DNA from 2 places in the Agrobacterium sp. 22-221-1 genome. Region 2 is predicted to be linked to the other one. Evidence: predicted binding sites of a transcription regulator. Region 2 holds the regulator's gene; the other holds the start of a gene.

Region 1 (8,240 bases), on a different contig from region 2:
AGAGATTTATTGCGAGGGACCACGATCATCTCCCCGTTACGAACCCAGGCGTAACATTTGTCGCCAGGCTTGATTTTCAATTGTTCGCGCACGTTCTTGGGAACTGTCATCTGCCCTTTGGAGGTGATTGTCACCTGAAAGCCCATGCTGCTGCCCTTTTCTTACTTTTCACCCATTGTAAGGAATTTAGCATTAAGCGCATCAACGCGAAAGCTCTTTCAGCCCGAGCCGGATCAGCTTGGCGCTGTCGCCGCCCTCCCCGCCGTTCTTCAGCGCGGCGGCAACCGCATTGGCGGCCTGGTCGCGCGAATAGCCGAGATTGGTGAGCGCGGAAACGGCATCCGCCACCGGTGCGGATGCGACGCCTTCGCCAAGCTCCTGCTTGAGGCCGATCGAGGCGGAAGCCTCTCCTGCGAAGGCCGGCGCCTTGTTGCGAAGCTCGGTCACAAGACGCACCGCCACCTTCGGCCCGACGCCCGGCGCGCGTGAGATCATCGTTTTGTCCTGTAGCGCAATGGCATTGGCCAGTTCGGAGGGTGACAGCGTGGAAAGAACGGCCAAGGCCACTTTCGAGCCCACACCCTGCACGCTCTGCAGCAGGTTGAACCATTCCCGCTCCAGCGCCGATAGAAAACCGAAGAGCTTCAGTTGGTCCTCACGCACATAGGTTTCGATGAACAGCACCACCGCTTCCCCGACGGAGCCGATTTTCGACAGCGTGCGCGCCGAACAATAGGCGACGTAACAGACGCCGTGCACATCCACCAGCACATAGTCCGCGCCGATTTCCTCGATGCTGCCTTTCAGTTTTCCGATCATGATGCCGCCCGCTGCAATGAGACTTTAAATATTCAACCGGCCGCCAGCAGTCGCCGCATCCTGTCACCGCCGCGATTATGGGCGTGGCAGATTGCGATGGCGAGCGCGTCCGCCGCATCGTTACCCTTGAATTCGGCCTTCGGCATCAGGATTTTCAGCATCATGTGAATTTGCTGCTTTTCGCCGTGCCCAACGCCGATGACGGCCTTCTTCACCGCGTTCGGCGCATATTCAAAGACCGGCAATCCAGCGCGCGCCGGAACCAGCATGGCGATGCCGCGCGCCTGGCCGAGTTTCAGGGTCGCAACCGCATCCTTGTTCACGAAAGTCTGCTCCACCGCCGCCTCGTCGGGCTGGTGGCTGTGCACGATATCAGCTAGCCCGTCATGCAGCTGGCAGAGCCGCGAGGCCAGATCCATATCACCGTCCGACGTCACCGTGCCGGAGGCGACAAACCGCAGGCTGTTGCCGAGGGTGTCGATCACCCCCCAGCCGGTGCGCCTTAATCCGGGGTCAATGCCGATGATTCGAATCGTCTTTTGCATGAGGCACCTTATCTTTCCGGCTGCGACCCTGCCAGCGATAAGTGAACAAAACGACAACATTCATCAAATTTGCAGTGCAGCATTTACCTCTGCTTAAACCGCGTACCGCATTGTTCCCCCACAAAATCAAAAAAGGGGAGCTGCGGACATGATGATCCGCAGCATAATATTTGAGCCATATCAGCCATCCGGTGGCGCCACATGCTTGGCGCGGGAACTGATCCGGCATTGGGGGCTGCATCGGCCATGCTGAACCGTTTTCATTCCATATCCACCAAAGTGCTGGCGATTTTCCTGGCGCTTATGGCGATCTCGACCGGGGCTCTGACACTTCTCGGTTATCAGAGCAGCAGCGGCGTTCTCGAAGAACAGGCGTCGAAATCCATGGAGAGCATTCTCGTCTTTCGCGGCGACATGCTCCAGGAGCGTCTTGAGCAGCTGAAAACACAGGCGGATTCCATTGCCAAGATCGAATCCCTGCAAATGGCTGTCGTCTCCATGCGCAGCGGCTGGGCGACCGTGCAGAAGAACTCCGGCGACGCGAAGGCGGAACTGCAGCGCGTCTTCGTCAAGGAAAACCCCTTCGGCGAAAAGGAAAAGCTGATCAAGCCGGAAAGCCCGAGCGGCTTTTATTATTCCACCCATGAAAAAACCCAGACGGATATTGGCGGTTATCTGCAGGGAACGCCGTTCAGCGACGTTCTCTTCATCGATCCCGCAGGCACGGTCTATTACTCTTACCTGAAAGGATCGGCTTTCGGGGAAACCGTCGCAGGCGGCGCCTGGGCGGAAAGCGGCCTCGGCGCGGCTTTCGCACGCGGTGCCGCGAATGCCGAAAAGGCCGTGAACGACGTGGCGCAGACCAGCTTCTCCGGCCTGCGCATTGATGCCGCCACGAAAGAGGCCGGCATTTATTTCGGCGTTCCGGTCGTCAAGTTCGGCGCTTTCAAGGGCATCGTCCTCTTCCGGGTCAAGGAAGAGGTCTTCAGCCAGATCCTCACGAAGGGTGTGACGGCCGGCAGTTCCGAACAATCCGCGATCGTTTCCGCCGATGGCAAGGTTATCGGCGTGGAGGGTAACAGGCTGGTCGGCCTCGATCCGGCAATCTATGGTTTCCATGGGCAGGCGCTGAATACGACGGGCATGACGATTGCCAAGATCGACCGTGCGGATGGCGAGGCCAATGCCTATGCCCGCCCCTTCTCCTTCGCCGGGGAAAAATATCTCGCGGTGGAAAGCATGCTGCGCAGCGAATTGAATGCGGGCTCGGTTTCGATTGCCGGCACGCTTGCCGTGATCGGCCTTTGCGTTCTGGCGGCCATGTGCGCGGCGACGGCCTTTTTCGCGCGGCGTCTCTTTGCACCGCTGGAAAAGCTTGCCGGGCTGACCGGCGAAGTGGCCGCAGGCCGTCTCGATGCGGAGATCGGCAATCAGGACCGAAAGGACGAGATCGGCCGCATGGCGCAGGCGCTCGGTAGTTTCCGTGAAAAGCTCATCCTGCAGCGGGAGATGGAAGAAACCGCTTCGCGCACGCGGGAGGAAGCCGAAACGGCCCGCCGCGCGCATCTTGCGGAACGGGAGGCCGAGGCCGGCACTCTGCAGATGGTCGTGCATTCCCTGGATGAAGGTCTCGACCGGCTGGCGAACGGCAACCTCGCCTATCGTATCGAAACCGTCTTCCCCGACGATCTCGAAAGCCTGCGCCATAACTTCAACACGGCGCTTTCCCGGCTCAGCGAAACCATGCAGGCCATCGGCGGCAACTCCGCCGCCGTTCGTGGCGGTTCCGAGGAGATGCGGGTGGGAGCCGATCAGCTCGCCGAACGCACCGAGCGGCAGGCAGCCTCCATCACCGAAACGGCAAGCGCCATCAAGGCGATCACAGAGGCCGTCCGCGACCAGATCGAACGCGCCGAACAGGCAACGCGGATCGCCCACGACGCCAGTGCGGAGGCCACGGCATCCAGCCGCGTGATGGAGCAGACAATCGCCGCCATGGAGGCGATCCAGACCTCATCACGCCAGATCAACCAGATCATCGGCGTCATCGATGAAATCGCCTTCCAGACCAATCTTCTCGCCCTCAATGCCGGCGTGGAGGCAGCCCGTGCGGGCGAAGCCGGCAAAGGCTTTGCGGTCGTGGCGCAGGAGGTGCGCGAACTGGCGCAGCGTTCGGCGGCGGCCGCAAAGGAGATTACCAGTCTGCTGAAGCGCTCCACCGACGAGGTTTCCGCCGGCGTGGCGCTGGTGGAAAAAGCAGGCACGTCGCTTTCCGGCATCGGCAAGCATGTGCAGACCATCAGCGCGCGCATCGAGGAGATCATGGACTCCACCCGCGAGGAAGCGCACACGCTCTCGGAAATCAACAGCACCGTCGCCAGCCTCGACACCATGACCCAGCAGAATGCCGCCATGGTGGAAGAAACGACGGCCGCCATTCACAATCTCGCCTCCGAAGCGGGTGAAATGGATGGCAGGCTTGGACAATTCACGCTGGCTTCCGACCGGGATGCGGCAGGCCATCACAACGCCCGACAAATTCGGCGGGCAGGCTGAGAAAGAAATGGGCCTCTTCGGAGGCCCAATTTTTTTGAACCATCCTTCAATTCTGCGCGACTTCACTGGTAAATCGGGACACGCGCCTTACATCCGCAGCAAAGATTTAAATTTCGCAGGAGCGTCGGATGATCCCCTTTTCCATTCTCGACCTTTCGCCCATCGGCGAAGGCGAGAGCGTCAGCGAGGCGCTTGAAAATTCCCGCCGAATGGCGATCAAGGCCGAAGAACACGGCTATAACCGCATCTGGCTGGCGGAGCACCACGGCATGCCGGGCATTGCCAGTGCGGCGACATCGCTCGTCATCGCCCATGTGGGCGCGGCGACGAAACATATCCGCGTCGGTTCCGGCGGCATCATGTTGCCCAACCACTCCCCGCTCGTCATCGCCGAACAGTTCGGCACGCTTGCGGCGCTGCTTCCCGGCCGTGTCGATCTCGGTCTCGGCCGTGCGCCCGGAACCGACATGCGCACGGCACGGGCGCTGCGCCGCAATCTCGATGCCGGCGCGGAAAACTTCCCGCACGATATCGTTGAACTCCAGCGTTACCTCGGCCCGCCGCAGCAGGATCAGGCCATTCTCGCCGTGCCGGGCATGAATTCCAACGTGCCGATCTGGCTGCTCGGCTCCAGCACCTATAGCGCGCATCTCGCCGCAGCCCTCGGCCTGCCCTATTCCTTCGCCTCGCATTTCGCGCCCGATATGCTGATGGAAGCGATCCATATCTATCGCGAGCGCTTCCAGCCCTCTGAAGTGCTGGACAAGCCCTATGTGATGGTGGGTGTGATGGGGGTCAGCGCCGATACGGACGAGGAGGCGCAACATCTCTTCACCTCGTCGCAGCAGCAATTCGTCAACCTGCGCCGCAACGTGCGCACGCAGTTTCCGAAGCCGGTGCACAGCATGGACGATTACTGGAACGAGATGGAGCGTTTCTCTGTCGAACACACGCTGCGTTTCGCAGCTGTGGGCTCGCCTGAGACGATCCAGCGCCATCTCGACGGTTTCCTGGCGGAAACGCAGGCGGATGAACTGATCATTTCCATGCCGATCCATGACATCGAAAAGCGGCTGCGATCCGTGGAGATTTTTGCCGACGTGCGGACCTCCATAAAGAAGGCCGCCTAAACAAAAAGCCCCGGAGCGGATCGCTACCGGGGCTTTTTTTTGAAATATGAGACGTCAGGCGGAAAGCTTGGCGAGAATTTCTTCGGACACTTCGAAGTTGGAATAGACGTTCTGCACGTCGTCATCGTCTTCGAGATTGTCGATGAGCTTCATCAGCGACTGCGCCTTTTCTTCATCCACCGGCACCGTGTTCTGCGGCTTCCAGATGGCCTTGACGCTTTCGGCTTCGCCCAGCACGCCTTCCAGCGCCTTGGAAACCTCGTTCATCGCTTCGAAACCGCAGATGATGGTGTGACCATCTTCGGAAGATTCGACGTCGTCGGCACCGGCCTCGATGGCGGCTTCCATGACCTTGTCGGCATCGCCGACTTCAGCCTTGTAGGAGATTTCGCCGACGCGGTCGAAGGAGAAGGAGACCGAACCGGTTTCGCCAAGCGCACCACCGGCCTTGGTGAAGATGGAGCGAACGTTGGAGGCGGTGCGGTTGCGGTTGTCGGTCAGGGCCTCGACGATGACGGCAACGCCACCCGGGCCGTAACCCTCGTAACGGACTTCGTCATAGTTCTCGCCATCGGCGCCGGACGCCTTCTTGATCGCACGCTCGATGTTGTCCTTGGGCATGGACTGGGCCTTGGCGTTCTGGATCGCCAGACGCAGGCGCGGGTTCATGTTCGGGTCGGGCATGCCCGTCTTTGCCGCAACGGTGATTTCGCGCGCAAGCTTGGAAAACATTTTGGACCGCACGGAGTCCTGCTTGCCCTTGCGGTGCATGATGTTCTTGAACTGTGAATGACCAGCCATGGAAAACCTGATTGTCGTAATTTGGAGATTGCGGGCCTTATAAGTGCGATAGCCGCGCCATTCAACCCCGCAAGCGCTTTCTCTTGCCGCAACAACAGAAGGAACTGATTTATCCGCTCTTCGTTCTGATCATGAACGCGGCGGAACAGGGCATTTTTCCTCCGTCGCAGCATGACACCCGAAGGAGAAAACATATGGTCAGCCTGACTGAAGCACGAGAAGCACCGGCCCGCCAGCTCTGGGACGAGATCAATTCCGTCCATGCCGGCATGCTCGGGCTGGAGGGACTGCACAACCACATGCAGCCCATGGCGCCTCATGCTGACCCCAAGACCAACACCATCTGGTTTTTCTCCAAAAAAGACACCGATCTGGTGAAATCGCTGAAATCCGGCTCCCGGGCGCATTTCTGCGTGGTGGGCAAGGACCATGACTACCACGCTTGCCTTTCAGGCATCCTCGAAGCGCGCGATGACAAAACCAAGATCGACGAATATTGGAACTCCGTCACGGCGGCATGGTACGAGCACGGCAAAAGCGACCCGCAACTGACCATGCTGGCGTTGCATGTCGACGATGCCGATATCTGGGCTTCGACGGACAGCACGCTGAAATTCGGCTGGGAAATCGCCAAGGCGAACATGTCAGATGACAAGACCCCTGACGTCGGCGTTCGCCAGCATCTCACCTTTGCCTGAGAAACGGCTCTCCCCGGACTTCCTCGCCCGTCGCCATGCTACATGCCTTTCGGCACCAGTATCTGCGGCTGGCGGGGAAGGTTCCTCATCGAAACGCGGATCACCGGATCGGTCGCATAGGCAATACGGAAACTTTCGCCGAACATCGTCAGAAACTGCTCCAGCGGCGGGCCGGTGCGGTGCATCGGCAGGATAAGCGCGGAGCGCAGGCGCTTGACCACCCGGCTCATGCTGTCGGCACCCATGGTCAGCCCGCCATCCACCGGCACCATCAGCACATCCAGACGGCCGATCTCGGCATAATGCGTATCCGTCAACTCATGATGCAGATGCCCGAGATGGCCGATGCACAGCCCGGCAACCTCGAAGATGAAGATGGAATTGCCGTTCTCCTGGAAGGACTCGTAATCGCCCCAGCGGTTGCGGATATCGGTTGCGACATTGCGGATATAGACATCGCCCACCAGAACCTTGTGCTCGGCCTTTTCTCCCGGCGTATCGCTCCAGCCATGCAGCACATATTGAATGGCCGGGTCCGGACTGAGGGTAAAATGCGTCGAATGCGCCCGGTTCATCGTCACCACCGTCGGCGTGACTGGCGGACGATAGACGCCGTTATAATCGGTGGCGATGGTCACACCGCCGGGGCTTTCGATCAGATAGGTGGAATGGCCGATGAAGCTGATCTTCACCTCTTCCTTTGCCGCAGCTTGCGCCAGCTGAACACCCGGCGGATTGAAGCTCGCGAACATGACGCCCGGAATGTTGCTGGCGATCGCCTGGCACTGGCTGACGGGAGGACGGCTCGCCGTCTGGGAGAAGGCCGCTCCCGAACAGGCGATCAGCCCAGTTATTGCAAGCATTAGCACGCGCAGCATCACGCCACTCCCCTGAACTTGCGAAGCTGAGAGGATGGGACAGGTTTTGGCGAGCGTCCAGTTACAAGAGCAACGGAAGGCTCACACTCTCGTCATTGTGAACGCGTCGGGGAAGATTAAACCCAGAAGGACGGCAGGGTTTCCGAAAGCCGCGGCCCGATGCGCAGCGGCGCAATCTTTTCCGCCAGTCCGGTTCGGTCGGAAATCTCAACGCCGACGCCGCAGATCGTCGCAGGTCCGCTCGCTGCCTCGAAACGGCCCTTCGGCATTTTGGAAATGAAGCGGTTGATCGGCTCTTCCTTCTCCATGCCAAGCGAACTGTCATAGTCGCCGCACATGCCGGCATCCGACATGTAGGCGGTTCCGCCATTCAATATCTGGGCATCGGCGGTCGGAACATGGGTGTGAGTGCCGACGACGAAGCTAGCGCGCCCATCGACGAAATGGCCGAAACACTGTTTTTCGCTGGTCGCTTCCGCGTGGAAATCGAAAATGATGGCGTCGGCCTGTTCCTTCAGCGGGCAGGCGGCAAGAATGTTTTCCGCCGACTTGAAGGGATCGTCCAGTTCCGGATGCATGAAGACCCGGCCCATGATGTTGGCAACCAGTATGCGCGCGCCGTTGCGAGCGTAAAAAATGCCCGAGCCCTTGCCCGGCGTACCATCCGGATAATTGGCGGGCCGCAGGAACTGGTCATGGCGCTCACAGAAGGAAACCGCTTCCTTCTGGTCCCAGACGTGGTTGCCGGTCGTTACCACATCGGCGCCGGCATTGATGGTCTCGAGATAGATATCCTCGGTGATACCGAAACCG
Region 2 (13,010 bases):
CCGTGCCGCACATGACGGCCATCGGATGCGCATCGCGGCGATAGCCGGTGAAGAACCGGCTCATCTGCTCATGCACCATGGTGTGGCGCGTGACGCGGGTGTCGAAGTCCTTCTTCTGAGCCGCGGTCGGCAGTTCGCCGTAAAGCAGCAGATAGCAGGTTTCCAGGAAGTCGCCCTGTTCGGCGAGCTGCTCGATGGGGAAACCACGATGCAGGAGAACGCCTTCGTCACCGTCGATATAGGTGATCTTGGATTCGCAGGAGGCCGTCGACGTGAAACCCGGGTCGTAAGTGAAAGAGCCCGTGTGCTTGTACAGCGTGGCGATATCGACGACGCTTGGTCCGATCGTGCCTTCCCTGACCGGGAGTTCGACCTGCTTTTCGCCAAGTGTCACTGTAGCGCTTTTTTCCGTCATACTGATCCTCCGAAAACATGCGGGTGGGGGCGTTGAGACACGCCCCGCGGTTAAGCGTCTACCGATTAGCTATATGATCCTTGCGCAGATGCCAAGCTATCCAAAGGTCAAATTGTGCATTGCGGCAAACGCAATTGCCTTGCTTCCGTCTTTCCCGGTGATGGCAATTCAATCTCAGTCAACGCAGGGTTAAAGGAAAGGATTGCAATCCCTCGCATCCGCCTGCAAACCTGTTCCCGGTGCGGCAGGGGCGCGGCGCGGATTGCTCGGTCAAGGGGAAAAACAGCATTTCAGACATGCCGAAACGATGCAGGGCGATTTGCCCGGCACGGCGGAAATCCTTTATCCGCTTCGCAGAACCGGCGATGTTGCGACATATGACACGCCCGCCCTTGTCGGCAAGCCGAACCTGCGAGCTGTCGCCTCTCAAAAAATCGCCGCATGCTTCGCCGAGGAGCGCGCATTCGGCCACGATTTTCTTTTCGTTCCGGTTTTCATCGGCTGCGGTGCGATCCTCTGGTTTTCCCTCAATACCTCGCCTTCATTCTCCGTTCTGGCGATCACATGTCTCATCGCCGTCGGTCTGGCGTTCTTCGCGAAATATCGCTCGGGCTTCGCAGCGACGGCCTGCGGCCTTTGCGCGCTGCTTTTGCTGGGCATGCTTTTCGCCGGGGTCGAAACATGGCGTGCGGGAACGGTGGTGCTGGATACGCCCGTCACCACCACCATTACCGGCACGGTGACCCGTCGGGAGGTGGATGCGCGCGGGGACTGGCGATATGTGGTGCAACTCACCGCAACGGAAGCGCCTGCATTGTCACGCCCGCCGGGCAAGGTCTCACTCCTGTCACGCGGGGGAGGCGAGCCCGCTGCACTCGGCGCGACCATTCGCGGCAAGGCGCGGCTTTCGCCGCCATCCGGCCCGGCCTTGCCGGGGCTCAATGATTTCGCCTTCGCCTCCTATTTCAGGGGCATAGGCGCGACCGGATTCTTCTATAAGCCGCCACAGACGGTCGTTTCACCCGGCATTGGCGCGAAGACGGACTGGCTGGAATGGGCCGACATGCGGCTCTATGGCCTTCGCACCGCCATTGCCGAACGCATCCGCAACACCATCGGCGGCGATGCCGGCGCTTTTGCCGCCTCCATCGTCACCGATGAGAGACAGGCCATATCCGCCGAAACAATGGAAGCGTTGCGGCTCTCCGGCCTTGCCCATATCGTCGCCATATCCGGGCTTAACATGGCGCTGGCGTCGGGCATATTCTTTGTGGGGCTGAGGCTTGCCTTCAGCCTTTTTCCGGCATTTGCACAGCGCTGGCCCGTGAAGAAGATTTCGGCTTTCGCCGCGCTCTTGATGACGCTTGCTTATTACCTGATTTCAGGTTTTGCCGTTTCCGCCGAACGCGCCTGGCTGATGATGTCGGTGATGCTGATCGCGGTGCTGTTCGATCAACCCTCGCTCAGCCTCAGGAATGTCGCGCTTTCCGCTTTGGTCATTCTCGCTTTTTCGCCCTCGGAAATCATGGGCCCGAGCTTTCAGATGTCTTTTGCCGCGACCATCGCGCTCGTCGCCTCCTATGCCGCCTGGAGCCGCTGGCGTATCGATCGCGAGCGTCTGTTCATCGGGCGCAAACCGGCATGGATGACGGTGGCGCAAACGGCGGGCGCCATCATCGGCGGTGTCATCACGACGTCGCTGATAGGCGGTCTTTCGACGGCGATCTATTCGGTCGAGCATTTTCAGCGTGTCACCACCTATGGACTTTTCGCCAATCTGGCCGCCATGCCGCTGATGTCGCTGATTGTCATGCCTTTCGGCCTTGTCGCCATGCTGCTGATGCCTTTCGGGCTCGACGCTCCGTTTCTGAAGGTCATGGGATACGGCATGGCCCTCGTCATCGAGGTTGCGCAGGAGGTGGCGTCCTGGGGCGGAAGCGCTGCGACGGGGCGGCCTCACGGGTGGTTTCTGGGGCTCGCCTCGGCTGGTTTTCTGCTGCTGACTTTGCTGCGCAGCCGGCTTGCGCTTCTGGGCATGCCGCTTCTATTCCTCGCCTTCGGCCTGTCGTCCGCCACGGCCTATCGCGATCCGCCCGATTTGCTTGTTCACGAGGATGGCGAGCTAGTGGCGCTGCTGGAGGACGGCAAAGCCTACACGACGAAGGCTCAGCCGCAGGGTTTCGTTTATGGCCAGTGGCAAAGGGCGCTGCTTTTGCCGGAACAGCCTGTGCCGCCGGTCTTTCTCAAGACCGAGGCCACGGCAAAAACCGTGGCTTTGGCCTCGAAGGCGAAGCTTGATCCGCAAGAGATGAGTGCAGTTGCACGGCAGATGACAGCGGCCCTGAGAGACGCCGAGCCCAGCGTTTTCACTTGCAGCAAAGGCATATGGTGCGTTACGCGCGCGGGAAGCGGCGAATGGATCATCGTTCTGGAAGACGGCCGCTTTGCCGGAAAGGCTTGCGATATTGCCGATATCGTTATCGTCTCCCGCAGAACGTCCTTTTCCCAATGCCGCTCGGGCGCACTTCTGCTGAACCGCGATATCCTGCGGCGGATCGGTTCGCTGGAAATGGACTTCGCCGGCAACGATCAGGCAGGGGTGGTCGGCAGGCTGCGCGCCGCAATCGCCGGCATGGACAGGCCCTGGAGCGAACATCGCTATTACGACTGGAAAAGCGGCCGTTTCGATCACGACGTGCCCGATGCCGTCATGCGGTTGCTGGCGGCATCGCAATAGAGCGCCGCCAGCATGGACCGTCAGGCCTTGATGCGCAGATCCGCGGTCAATTCGCCGATCCCGCTAATTTCCTCTTCATGCGCCGCATCGCGCCAGACTTCCTTCAGCCCGGCCTCGTACCATTCGCGCATGGCGGGAAGGGCGAGCAGCCGGTCGCAATAGGCTCTCGCTACGGGCGAAAGTTCCGCGCCATAAGTCTGGAAACGAAATGCCACCGGGCAGAAGAAGGCATCGACCGCCGTGAATTTCTGGCCGGCAAGAAAAGGCCCGCCGAATTTCGCGAGGCCTTCGCTCCACAGCGTATCGATGCGCTTTATATCGGCCGCAAGCCCGGTATCGCCACCCTTCGGTTTTACGCGAATGCCGACCGACATCGGGTAGAGATTGCGCAGCGAGGAAAAGCCCGCGTGCATTTCGCTCGCTGCCGACCGTGACCAGGCCCTTGCCTGCTTGTCGCTCGCCCAGACGCCCTGATGTCTTTCCGCCAGATATTCGGCGATCGACAGCGATTCCCAAACCGTCACGCCCTCATCGACAAGGCAGGGCACCTTGCCGGTCGGCGAGAAGGTGGAGAAGGAAACGCCTTCGCCGAAGGGAACGAGTTTTTCATCGAAGGCGATGCCGAGCGTACGCATCAATACCCAGGGCCGCAGCGACCATGAGGAATAGTTCTTGTTGGCGATATAAAGATCGTACATGACGTGTTTCCCCGATATGACGCGCATTTCTATACCGACGGATGGCCCTTGGAATATTGCAAATAATCCATGGCTCCCATAAGCCGCATTGATGAATGGGAATGTGAGGGCAGGGAGAAAGAAAGAGGCAAACTCGCGTCACCGCCCGGAGACGAGAACGAAACGCACCCTCTCTTTACTTCCGCAGAGCCGCATTGTTCCTGGGAACAATCCAAGATGCCTCAAAGGGAGCGTCATCCTCTCGATGACGCCCCTAGCGAAAAAAGGCGGGGTGCCAATTAATGGTAGCGGCGGATCAGACCAACCAGCTTACCCTGGATTTTCACCCGATCCGGTCCGAAAATACGGGTCTCATAGGCGGGATTGGCCGCTTCCAGAGCGATGGAGGCTCCCTTGCGGCGGAAACGCTTCAGGGTAGCTTCTTCATCATCCACCAGTGCTACGACGATATCGCCCGGATTGGCCGTATTGCCGTTGCGGATGATGACGGTATCGCCATCAAAAATGCCGGCCTCGATCATCGAGTCGCCCTTGACTTCCAGAGCGTAATGTTCGCCCGAGCCGAGCATGTCGACCGGCACGGCCACATCATGGGTGTTGTTCTGGATGGCGGAAATCGGCACACCGGCGGCGATGCGGCCCATGACCGGCACGGTGACGGCGCCACCGAGATCATTGGCCGGCGCCTTGGGGGCAGGGGCCGGCTCCGGCGTCTTCGGCTTGCCGAGGCTGCCTTCAATGACGCTCGGCGAGAAGCCGCGCTGCGGCCTTGCACCCGGCGCATAGGCCTCAGGCAATTTGATCACTTCCAGCGCCCGCGCCCTGTTAGGTAGCCGGCGAATGAAGCCGCGCTCCTCGAGTGCGGTGATCAGCCGGTGGATGCCGGATTTGGAGGCAAGATCGAGTGCGTCCTTCATTTCATCGAAGGAGGGCGGCACGCCGGACTCTTTCATTCTTTCATGAATGAAGAGAAGCAATTCCTGCTGTTTGCGCGTGAGCATGAGGAAAACACCCTTGAGAATCGTCGTTGAAGTCGCGAAACAAATACAGAACGAACACTATATGTTCCATATGTGTTCCGCAATCCCCTAAAATTTCGTGAAGGGTGCATCGCAGATCGTGATTTGATCGTCGAAACCATGAACAAAGCAGATTGAACGATGTAAGCGGCACATCTTGAATACTAAAACCACCGACCGGGGAGACCCGGCCGGTGGTTTCTGGCAGCCGTTTGCTACGGCTCTTATGTTAGTAGATCGTGAGGGCAGGAATGAAGCTGACCGCGATGAGAAGCAGCATCGCCATGGTGAAGAACGGCCACAATTCCCTCGTCGTTGCGCCGAGCGGCGCTCTGGCTATGGAGGACGAGATGAAGAGCGTGGTGCCGATCGGTGGCGTATAGAGCCCGATACCGAGATTGATGACCATCATCATGCCGAGCTGCACCCGGTCGAGCCCGATCATATCCGCAAGCGGCACGAAGATCGGTCCGAGCAGCAGGATCGACGGCGGCAGATCGAGCGGCATGCCGATGATCAGCATCAGGATGTTCATCATGAGAATGATCAGGATCGGGTTGGAGATATTCTCGGCCACCCAGGTGGCGAAATGCTGGGGCGCCTGATCGAAGGTAAGCACCCAGCCCACCGCCGCACTGCCCATGATGACGAGCATGACGACGCCGGTTGCAGAGCCTGCCTCGACGAAATTGTCGCAGAAACGCTTCCACGTCAGATCGCGGTAGAAGAAGATGCTGAGCACGAGCGAATAGACGACAGAAAGAACGGCCACTTCGGTCGGCGTTGCAAAGCCGAAGCGCAGGCCGAGGATGATCAGGATCGGCAGAAGGATCGCCGGCAGGCTGCGGAATGCAAGTAGTGCCAGATCGCGCTTGCGAAAGCTTTCGTCTCGCACCGCATAGCCCCGCCGCACGGCAATGGCCCAGCAGACGAAGATGAAACCGACGGCCATGAGCAGGCCCGGCAGAATGCCGGCGATGAACAGATTGGCGATGCTGACGCCGCTGACCAATGAATAGAGGATCATCGGGATCGACGGCGGGATGAGCACATCGATGACCGCCGAGGTGGCATTGTTGGCCGCACAGAGGGGAGCGGGGTAGCCCTGGCGCTTCTGCCACGGAATGAGCACCGAACCGAGCGCGCTCGCATTGGCGACCGCCGAGCCGGAAACGCCGCCGAACACGACCGAGGAAATGACGGTGGTGGAAAGCGGGCCGCCGCGCCAGCGCTGCATGGCCTTGGAGGCGAGTTCCAGAAGCTGGGTTCCGAGTTTGCCGCCGAGCATCAGCGTGCCCGCGAGCATGAAGAACGGCAGCGCTAGCATCGGGAAAGACTGCGTCTGGTCGTAAACCTGCTGCGCCACGATCGAGAGCGGCACATAACCGTTCCACAGTACGGCGACGCCCGCAGAGATGATCAGCGCATAACCGACCGGAACCGCAATCATCATGAGAATACAAAATGCAATGATCATCACGATGGTCATAGCGGCATCTCCTCGGTTGCACCGTGCGGACGGGCATGCCAGCCGCCGGAGAGAATGCGCAGGCTCGCGGTTGCGGTGGTGACCGAGACCAGTGCTGCGCCGAAGGCGATGGAATAATATCCGATGCTGTTGGGCAGTTGCAGCACAGGGCTGATTTCCGCGCCGGCGATCTCGGCGACGACAAGCGCCTGCTGCGCGAGAATGACGAAGCTTGCGACCGTCACGAGATTGGCGAACAGCAGAACCGCCACCTTGCCGCGTTCGTCGAACTTGTCATAGATCCATTCAACCGCCATATGCGCGCCGCTCTGCGCGGCAAGGGTAATGCCGGCGACGATGAACCATGGAAACAGCATGGTCGGCAGTTCTTCCGCAAAATCCAGCCCGCCGGATGTCGATAGATAGCGGACGATGACGTTTGCGGTCATGATGACCGTGAGCAGAATGCCGGTTGCCACGATGATGATGCGGCAGAGGATGGCGATGAAACTGTCAACGCGATTGGCGGCGGACAAGGCTCCTTCGAGCATTGGCGCATCTCCTGAAAACTGAAACCGTATGAATGTCGGCGTGAGCGAGGCTCCCGCCGATCCTGTCGGTGGACATGAAGGTGAGGCCGGGCGGCTTGAACCGGCCCGGCATCCTGATCATTAGCCTTTGGCGGCCTTTTCCAGCTCGGCGACGAAATCGCCGAAGGGCTTCTGCTTCCATGTCTCCAGCACCTGCGCGGTCGCTTTCGCGAAAGCGGCGTGGTCGATGTCTTCCACCACCTCGATGGCGGCATTGGCCTTGAAGGCGGCCAGAGACGCGCTTGCCTTTTCCGCCGAGAGTTTGCGCTGAAGCGCGCCTGCCTCCTTCGCAGCCGCCTTGACCGCCTCGAAATCCTTGCCCAGCCGCCCCTCGGCGAATTTGGACATCAGGAACGGGGTGGATTCCCATTTATGGGCGGTGAGGCTGATATGCTTGTTGACCTCGTAAAGCTTGGAGCTTTCGATATTCACCAGCGGATTTTCCTGCCCGTCGACGACGCCCTGCTGAAGCGCGATGTAGAGTTCGCCGAAGGCAATCTGAACCGTCGCCGCATCGAGCGCCTTGAAAATATCCATGGTCATCGGGTCGGCGGGGGTACGGATTTTCAGGCCCGCGACGTCCTGCGGCTTGGTGATGGCGTGTTTGGAATTGGAGACATGGCGGATGCCGTTGTCCCACCAGTCGAGCGGCACGATGCCGACCTTCTGGAAACGCGCATCGAGCGATGCGCCGACATCGCCTTCGAGTACCTTGATCGCCTGATCAGCGTTGCTGAACAGGAAGGGCAGGCCGAGCGCCGCGAGTTCTGGAACAACGCTCGAAACCGGACCCTGGCTGTTGGCGGTGAAATCAAGCGCCCCGGTGCGCAGGCTGGTCAGCATGGCGGCGTCGCTGCCAAGCGTTTCCGAACCGGCGACATTGATCGCCACGCGGCCTTCGGTTTTCTGGGCAACGAGTTCCGCGAATTTCGCGGCCGCGATCGTGCGCGGATTGCCGGGCGCCGCGCCATGGCCGAGCGTCAGCGTCGTGGCGGCCCGGGCGTTGCGGGCTGTCGTCAGAATGGCCGGCGCCGCCAGTGCCAGACCGGTACCGGTCAGGAACATACGCCTGTTGATGGAAATACTCATTTTTCTCCTCCCTGGATTTAAACACCCTCGGCGTTGTCCGATCACGCGGATAACGCGCTCCACTCCCTTGAAACCGCCGGCTCCCTCCGGCTGATTCCGCACCATGTTTGAGTTTCAGCCTTTAGACCGAACCGCGCGGTACTTCAAAACTTTCATTCTCCAGCCACGCCCTTGCGCGCGCCACGATCATCGCCGTCGAGATACCGTAGCGGTCATGCAGGGTGGGCAGCGCGCCTGCATCCAGAAAGGCATCGGGCAGGGCGATCTGCCGCAAGCGCGGCGCCCGGCCGCTTTTCATCAGCGCCATTGCCACGGCCTCTCCAAGGCCGCCGATTTCGCTATGGTTTTCCGCCACGATGACCAGACGATCAGCCCGGTCCACTTCCGTGAAGATCGAGGCGGTATCGAGCGGCTTGATGGTGGGGGAATGCAGCACGGCACAGCCGACGCCCTCCTTTTCAAGCAGGGCAGCCGCTTCGAGAACCCGCATCGTCAATATGCCGGACGATATGAAAAGGACCTGCGCACCATCGCGGATAAGCTTCGCCTTGCCGAGTTCGAACCGATAGCCATATTCTTCGAGCACCACCGGCACCTGGCCGCGCAGCAGGCGCATATAGACGGGGCCGTTGTAATCCGTAATGGCCGGCACCGCGCCTTCTATGTCGGTCGCGTCGCAGGGATCTACGATGGTCATGTTCGGCAGCGCGCGAAAGATCGCCAGATCGTCGGTTGCCTGATGGCTGGGGCCGTAACCCGTCGTCAGGCCGGGCAGGGCGCAGACGATCTTCACCGGCAGGTTTTCCTCGGCAATCGCCATGGCGATGAAATCATAGGCGCGGCGGGCGGCAAAGACCGCATAGGTGGTCGCGAAGGGCACGAAGCCTTCGCGCGCCAGACCGGCGGCGGTGCTCATCAAAAGCTGCTCGGCCATGCCCATCTGATAAAAGCGCTCGGGAAAGGCTTTGGCGAAAATATGCAGGTCGGTATATTTGCCGAGATCGGCGGTGAGGCCGACAATATCCTCGCGTTCCTTCGCCAGCTGAACAAGGGCGTGACCGAAGGGAGCAGGGCGTGTCGGCTGGCCTTCGGCGGCGATGGAGGCGATCATCGCCGATGTGGTGAGGCGCTTCTGCGGGGCTGCTGCACTCATTGCGGCCGTCCTTCTTCAAGGGCGTCGAGCGCCAGCTTCCATTCATGCGCTTCCACGCGAATGAAATGGGTGATTTCGCGGTTTTCGAGAAAGGGCACGCCGCGGCCCATCCGGGTATCGAAAATGATGGCGCGCGGCCTGTCATCGGCAAGTGACATGGCGATATCGAAGGCCTCGCGAACCTTGTCGATATCGTTGCCGTCCACCCGCTGCACATGCCAGCCGAAGGCCGCGAATTTGGCGTCCACAGGTTCGGAGGACAGCATCTCGCGGGAAGGGCCGTCCGCCTGCTGATTGTTGAAATCCACGAGATTGATGAGATTGCCGAGCCTGTGATGAGATGCGCCCATGGCGGCTTCCCAGGTGGAACCTTCGCCCAACTCGCCATCCGACATCAGGTTGATGATGAACCGTTCTGAATTCTTGCGCTTGAGGCCGAGAGCCATGCCCACGGCAATGCCAAGCCCATGGCCGAGCGATCCGCCAGTGATCTCCATGCCAGGCGTATAGGAGGCCATGCCGGACATGGGCAGGCGCGAGCCGTCGCAGCCATAGGTCTCCAGCTCGTCTTCCGGAATGACGCCCGCCTCGATGAGCGCTGCGTAAAGTGCAATCGCATAATGGCCGATGGAGAGCAGAAACCGGTCGCGGCCTTCCCAGTGCGGATCGTCCGCCCGGTAGCGCATGGTGTGAAACCAGGCCACCGCCAGAACATCGGCAATGCCGAGCGCTTGGCCGACATAACCCTGTCCCTGCACCTCACCCATCAAAAGGGCGTTGCGCCGGATGCGCCAGGCACGTTCCGCCAGCGATACATTCGCCAACGCCGCTTCCTTCGTTGCATCTGCGTGCCGATATCCCTGAGCCATGGTTTCCTCCTCCCGGTCAGAAAAATCGAAGCCGGCTTCCCGGCTTCGACAGGTGGTTTTCAGTGAATGAGCATTCCGCCATTCACATCGACAACCGCGCCGGTGACGTAGGAGGAGAGGTCCGAGGCGAGGAAAAGATAGATATTGGCGACATCGATGGCATCGCCGAGACGGTTGAGCGGAATTCCCTTGAGAATGTCGCGGCGCATGTCGTCGGTCAGCTTGCCGCCGGTAATGTCGGTCTGGATCAGGCCGGGAGTAACGGAGTTGACGCGAATGCCGTCGGGTCCGAATTCACGCGCCATGGCCTTTGCGAGACCGAGAACGCCCGCCTTGGCCGCCGAATAATGCGGGCCGCCGAAAATGCCGCCGCCACGCTGTGCGGAGACCGACGACATGCAGGCAATCGAGCCGCCGCCATTGTCGCGCATATTGGGAATGAAGGCCTGGCTGAAATTCAGCACACCGGTCATGTTGACATCGACGATGCGCTGCCAGTCCGCGCCGGTAATGTCGAGCGTCTTCACCGGCTGGGTAATGCCGGCATTATTGATGAGGATATCGATTTTGCCGAAAGCGGCGATGACTTTTTGCGCCGCCGCCTCGCAGGAGGCACGATCCGCCACATTGCCGCCGACGCCGAGATGCTCGCCGCCATCCACTTTTTCAAGCGAGGCCGCGGCTTCGATGCTACCGGCTTCATCGAGATCCACGATGGCGACGCGGGCGCCGTGGCGGGCGAAAAGTTCCGCCGTGGCGCGGCCGATGCCACGCTTGCTGGCGGCGCCTGAAATAACCGCGGTCTTTCCATTCAACAACATAAGCAATCCTCCCAAGCCGGGCGCCGGCTTCATACGCTTGACGGCGGTGCTCCCGACCTGCCGCCGCATCCAGTCCTGCGACGAATACAGCCTCGATATTGCAGATGGGCAGAGGGCGCTTCAAACGCGAAGTTTACATCATCTCATGAATCTGCTTCAGTAATCGAATGTTGAACGGCATTTCACTCACCTCCATCCGCGCCTTCGAATCCGCCGCCCGGCTCGGCTCATTCCGCGCCGCAGCCGATGAGCTCAACCTGTCGGCGAGCGCCGTCAGCCATGCTATCGTCAAGCTCGAAAGGGTGCTCGGTACGCCGCTTTTCGAGCGCACCACGCGAACCGTGCGCCTGACTGCGGCGGGGCAGACGCTTCTGACACATGCATCGAACGCCTTTGAGGAGTTGCGGCAGGGCATTGAGGTGGTGTCCTCCAACCGCTCCCATCTTCTGCGCCTGCATTGTGCGCCCAGCTATGCGGCGCAGGTATTGTCTCCGCGCCTGCCGCAATTCTTGAACGCCAATCCGGGCATTGAGGTGCGGCTGGCGGCCAGCACGGCCTATGTGCGTTTCGTCGATGGTGAATTCGATGCCGATATCATCTATGGCGAACCGCAGGGAGACGATCTCATCATCATTCCGCTGGGCAGAGAGCGTGTCACGCCGCTGTGCTCGCCGGCGCTCGCGGACGAGATCAGGACACCCCGCGATTTGAACCGGCAATTGCTTATTCGAAGCGACAACAAACGTCTGCAATGGCCGGACTGGTTCGAGGCCAATGGGCTGGGCAAGCCGCCCATTCAGGCCATGAGTTTCGACCGCAGTTTCCTCGCGATCGATGCCGCAGCCAATGGCGTCGGTGTGGCGCTGGAATCGACACGGCTTGCCCATCGCGAGATAAAATCCGGGCGGCTGGTTGCGCCCTTGAGCGGCGCGACGCAGGACCTTCACTATGTCGGCCATTATCTCGCCTATCCCAAATCCGGCAGCCAGCGCAGGCTGGCAAGACGGTTTGCCGACTGGCTGATCGAAGACCTGCAGGACCCTGCATTTGAATAGGAATGCGGCTGTTACGTGAATTGAATTCACTGGCGCGTTAATTTTTTCCGCTTGCTCACGAGCGGACCTCTCCGTCATTTTCCGGTCGGAATAATGAGGTTGCAGCGTGATCGGCATCGTCCCTTCGGCTGCGGCTCAAGGGGAGGATTGCATGAAAGATCGCATCATATCGGCGTCCGGCGCGCCATATGACGGCTATGGGCGCGAGGAGATGCTGGAGAGCATCGCCAGGATCGGTTTTCGCCATGTGGAGCCTGCCTTTATCGTCGGTTACACCGAACCATTCGACGAAAGCGCGTTCCTGCCGGCTGAAATGGCCTCATGGCGCCGCTCGCTGAGCGATGCCGGGCTCGGCTGCCATGCCATGTCGTCGCATATCGATCTTGGACTGGACGATTCCGTAGAAATTTTCACCGGCAGAATGGCTTTTGCGGCGGGAATCGGCGCGAAGGTAGTCGCCACCAATGCCTCGGCCCGGCAGCGCGAAGACCGGTTCCTGCGCAATATCGAGGTGCTTCTGCGCCGTGCCGAGGCCTTCGGCATCGTGATCGGACTGGAAAATCCCGGCGATGGCAGCGACAATCTTTTCAACATCGCGCAGGAGGGCATCGCGCTCACGCGGCGTTTCGGCTCCCCATGGCTGGGGCTGAATTATGACGCGGCCAATACCGCGTCCCATCGTCCGCAACTCAAAAATTTTGCCGATGACGCGGTGGCGGCGCTGCCCGCCTCGGTTCACGCACATATCAAGGATGTGAAGCACACGCCGGAAGGCTGGTTTTTCGTGCCGGTGGGCGAGGGCGATATCGATTGCGACAAGCTGCTCGGTGAGATTGCCAAAAAGCCGGAGATGCCGATCAGCATCGAGTTTCCAGCGCGCCTTCACCGTCGCGCGGATGCCCAGCCGGTAAGGCGTATCAGCCCCGCATCGCTTCGGGAAATAGAGCAGGCTCTGACGGTTTCGCTTGACGCGGTCAAAAGAGGATTGGCCGGGAGCGGAGCCGAAAGCTCGGCCGCTGTCGCCTGAGAGGCGGCCCGAGAAGCGGTAGGGGCTGGCGTAGACGGCATAAAGGAGGAGAAGAATGCAGAGATTTGT

Evidence for each region. Region 2 encodes LexA, which represses DNA repair genes until DNA is damaged. Its sites were predicted from a motif close to TGTTCNNNNTGTGTTCNG; they were not measured.
Region 1: a site for LexA is predicted at 1,406-1,423, ahead of ruvC (crossover junction endodeoxyribonuclease RuvC). Genes of this name have one in related genera too.

The regions. Positions count from the first base shown of each region.
Region 1 is NZ_JBNWCL010000003.1:228,631-236,870, reverse strand. Features, by position in the region: gene ACQZ5N_RS06785 (AbrB/MazE/SpoVT family DNA-binding domain-containing protein) at 1-146, opposite strand, end outside; gene ruvA (Holliday junction branch migration protein RuvA) at 202-819, opposite strand; gene ruvC (crossover junction endodeoxyribonuclease RuvC) at 852-1,364, opposite strand; gene ACQZ5N_RS06770 (methyl-accepting chemotaxis protein) at 1,611-3,920, shown strand; gene ACQZ5N_RS06765 (LLM class flavin-dependent oxidoreductase) at 4,049-5,050, shown strand; gene ACQZ5N_RS06760 (YebC/PmpR family DNA-binding transcriptional regulator) at 5,105-5,851, opposite strand; gene ACQZ5N_RS06755 (pyridoxamine 5'-phosphate oxidase family protein) at 6,046-6,549, shown strand; gene ACQZ5N_RS06750 (MBL fold metallo-hydrolase) at 6,588-7,430, opposite strand; gene ACQZ5N_RS06745 (TIGR00282 family metallophosphoesterase) at 7,544-8,240, opposite strand, start outside.
Region 2 is NZ_JBNWCL010000001.1:372,567-385,576, forward strand. Features, by position in the region: gene gltA (citrate synthase) at 1-415, opposite strand, end outside; gene ACQZ5N_RS01865 (ComEC/Rec2 family competence protein) at 723-3,152, shown strand; gene ACQZ5N_RS01870 (glutathione S-transferase family protein) at 3,173-3,850, opposite strand; gene lexA (transcriptional repressor LexA) at 4,129-4,851, opposite strand; gene ACQZ5N_RS01880 (TRAP transporter large permease subunit) at 5,099-6,358, opposite strand; gene ACQZ5N_RS01885 (TRAP transporter small permease) at 6,355-6,888, opposite strand; gene ACQZ5N_RS01890 (TRAP transporter substrate-binding protein) at 7,009-8,016, opposite strand; gene ACQZ5N_RS01895 (transketolase family protein) at 8,138-9,169, opposite strand; gene ACQZ5N_RS01900 (transketolase) at 9,166-10,038, opposite strand; gene ACQZ5N_RS01905 (SDR family NAD(P)-dependent oxidoreductase) at 10,098-10,859, opposite strand; gene ACQZ5N_RS01910 (LysR substrate-binding domain-containing protein) at 11,027-11,914, shown strand; gene ACQZ5N_RS01915 (sugar phosphate isomerase/epimerase family protein) at 12,066-12,941, shown strand; gene ACQZ5N_RS01920 (dihydroxyacetone kinase subunit DhaK) at 12,997-13,010, shown strand, end outside.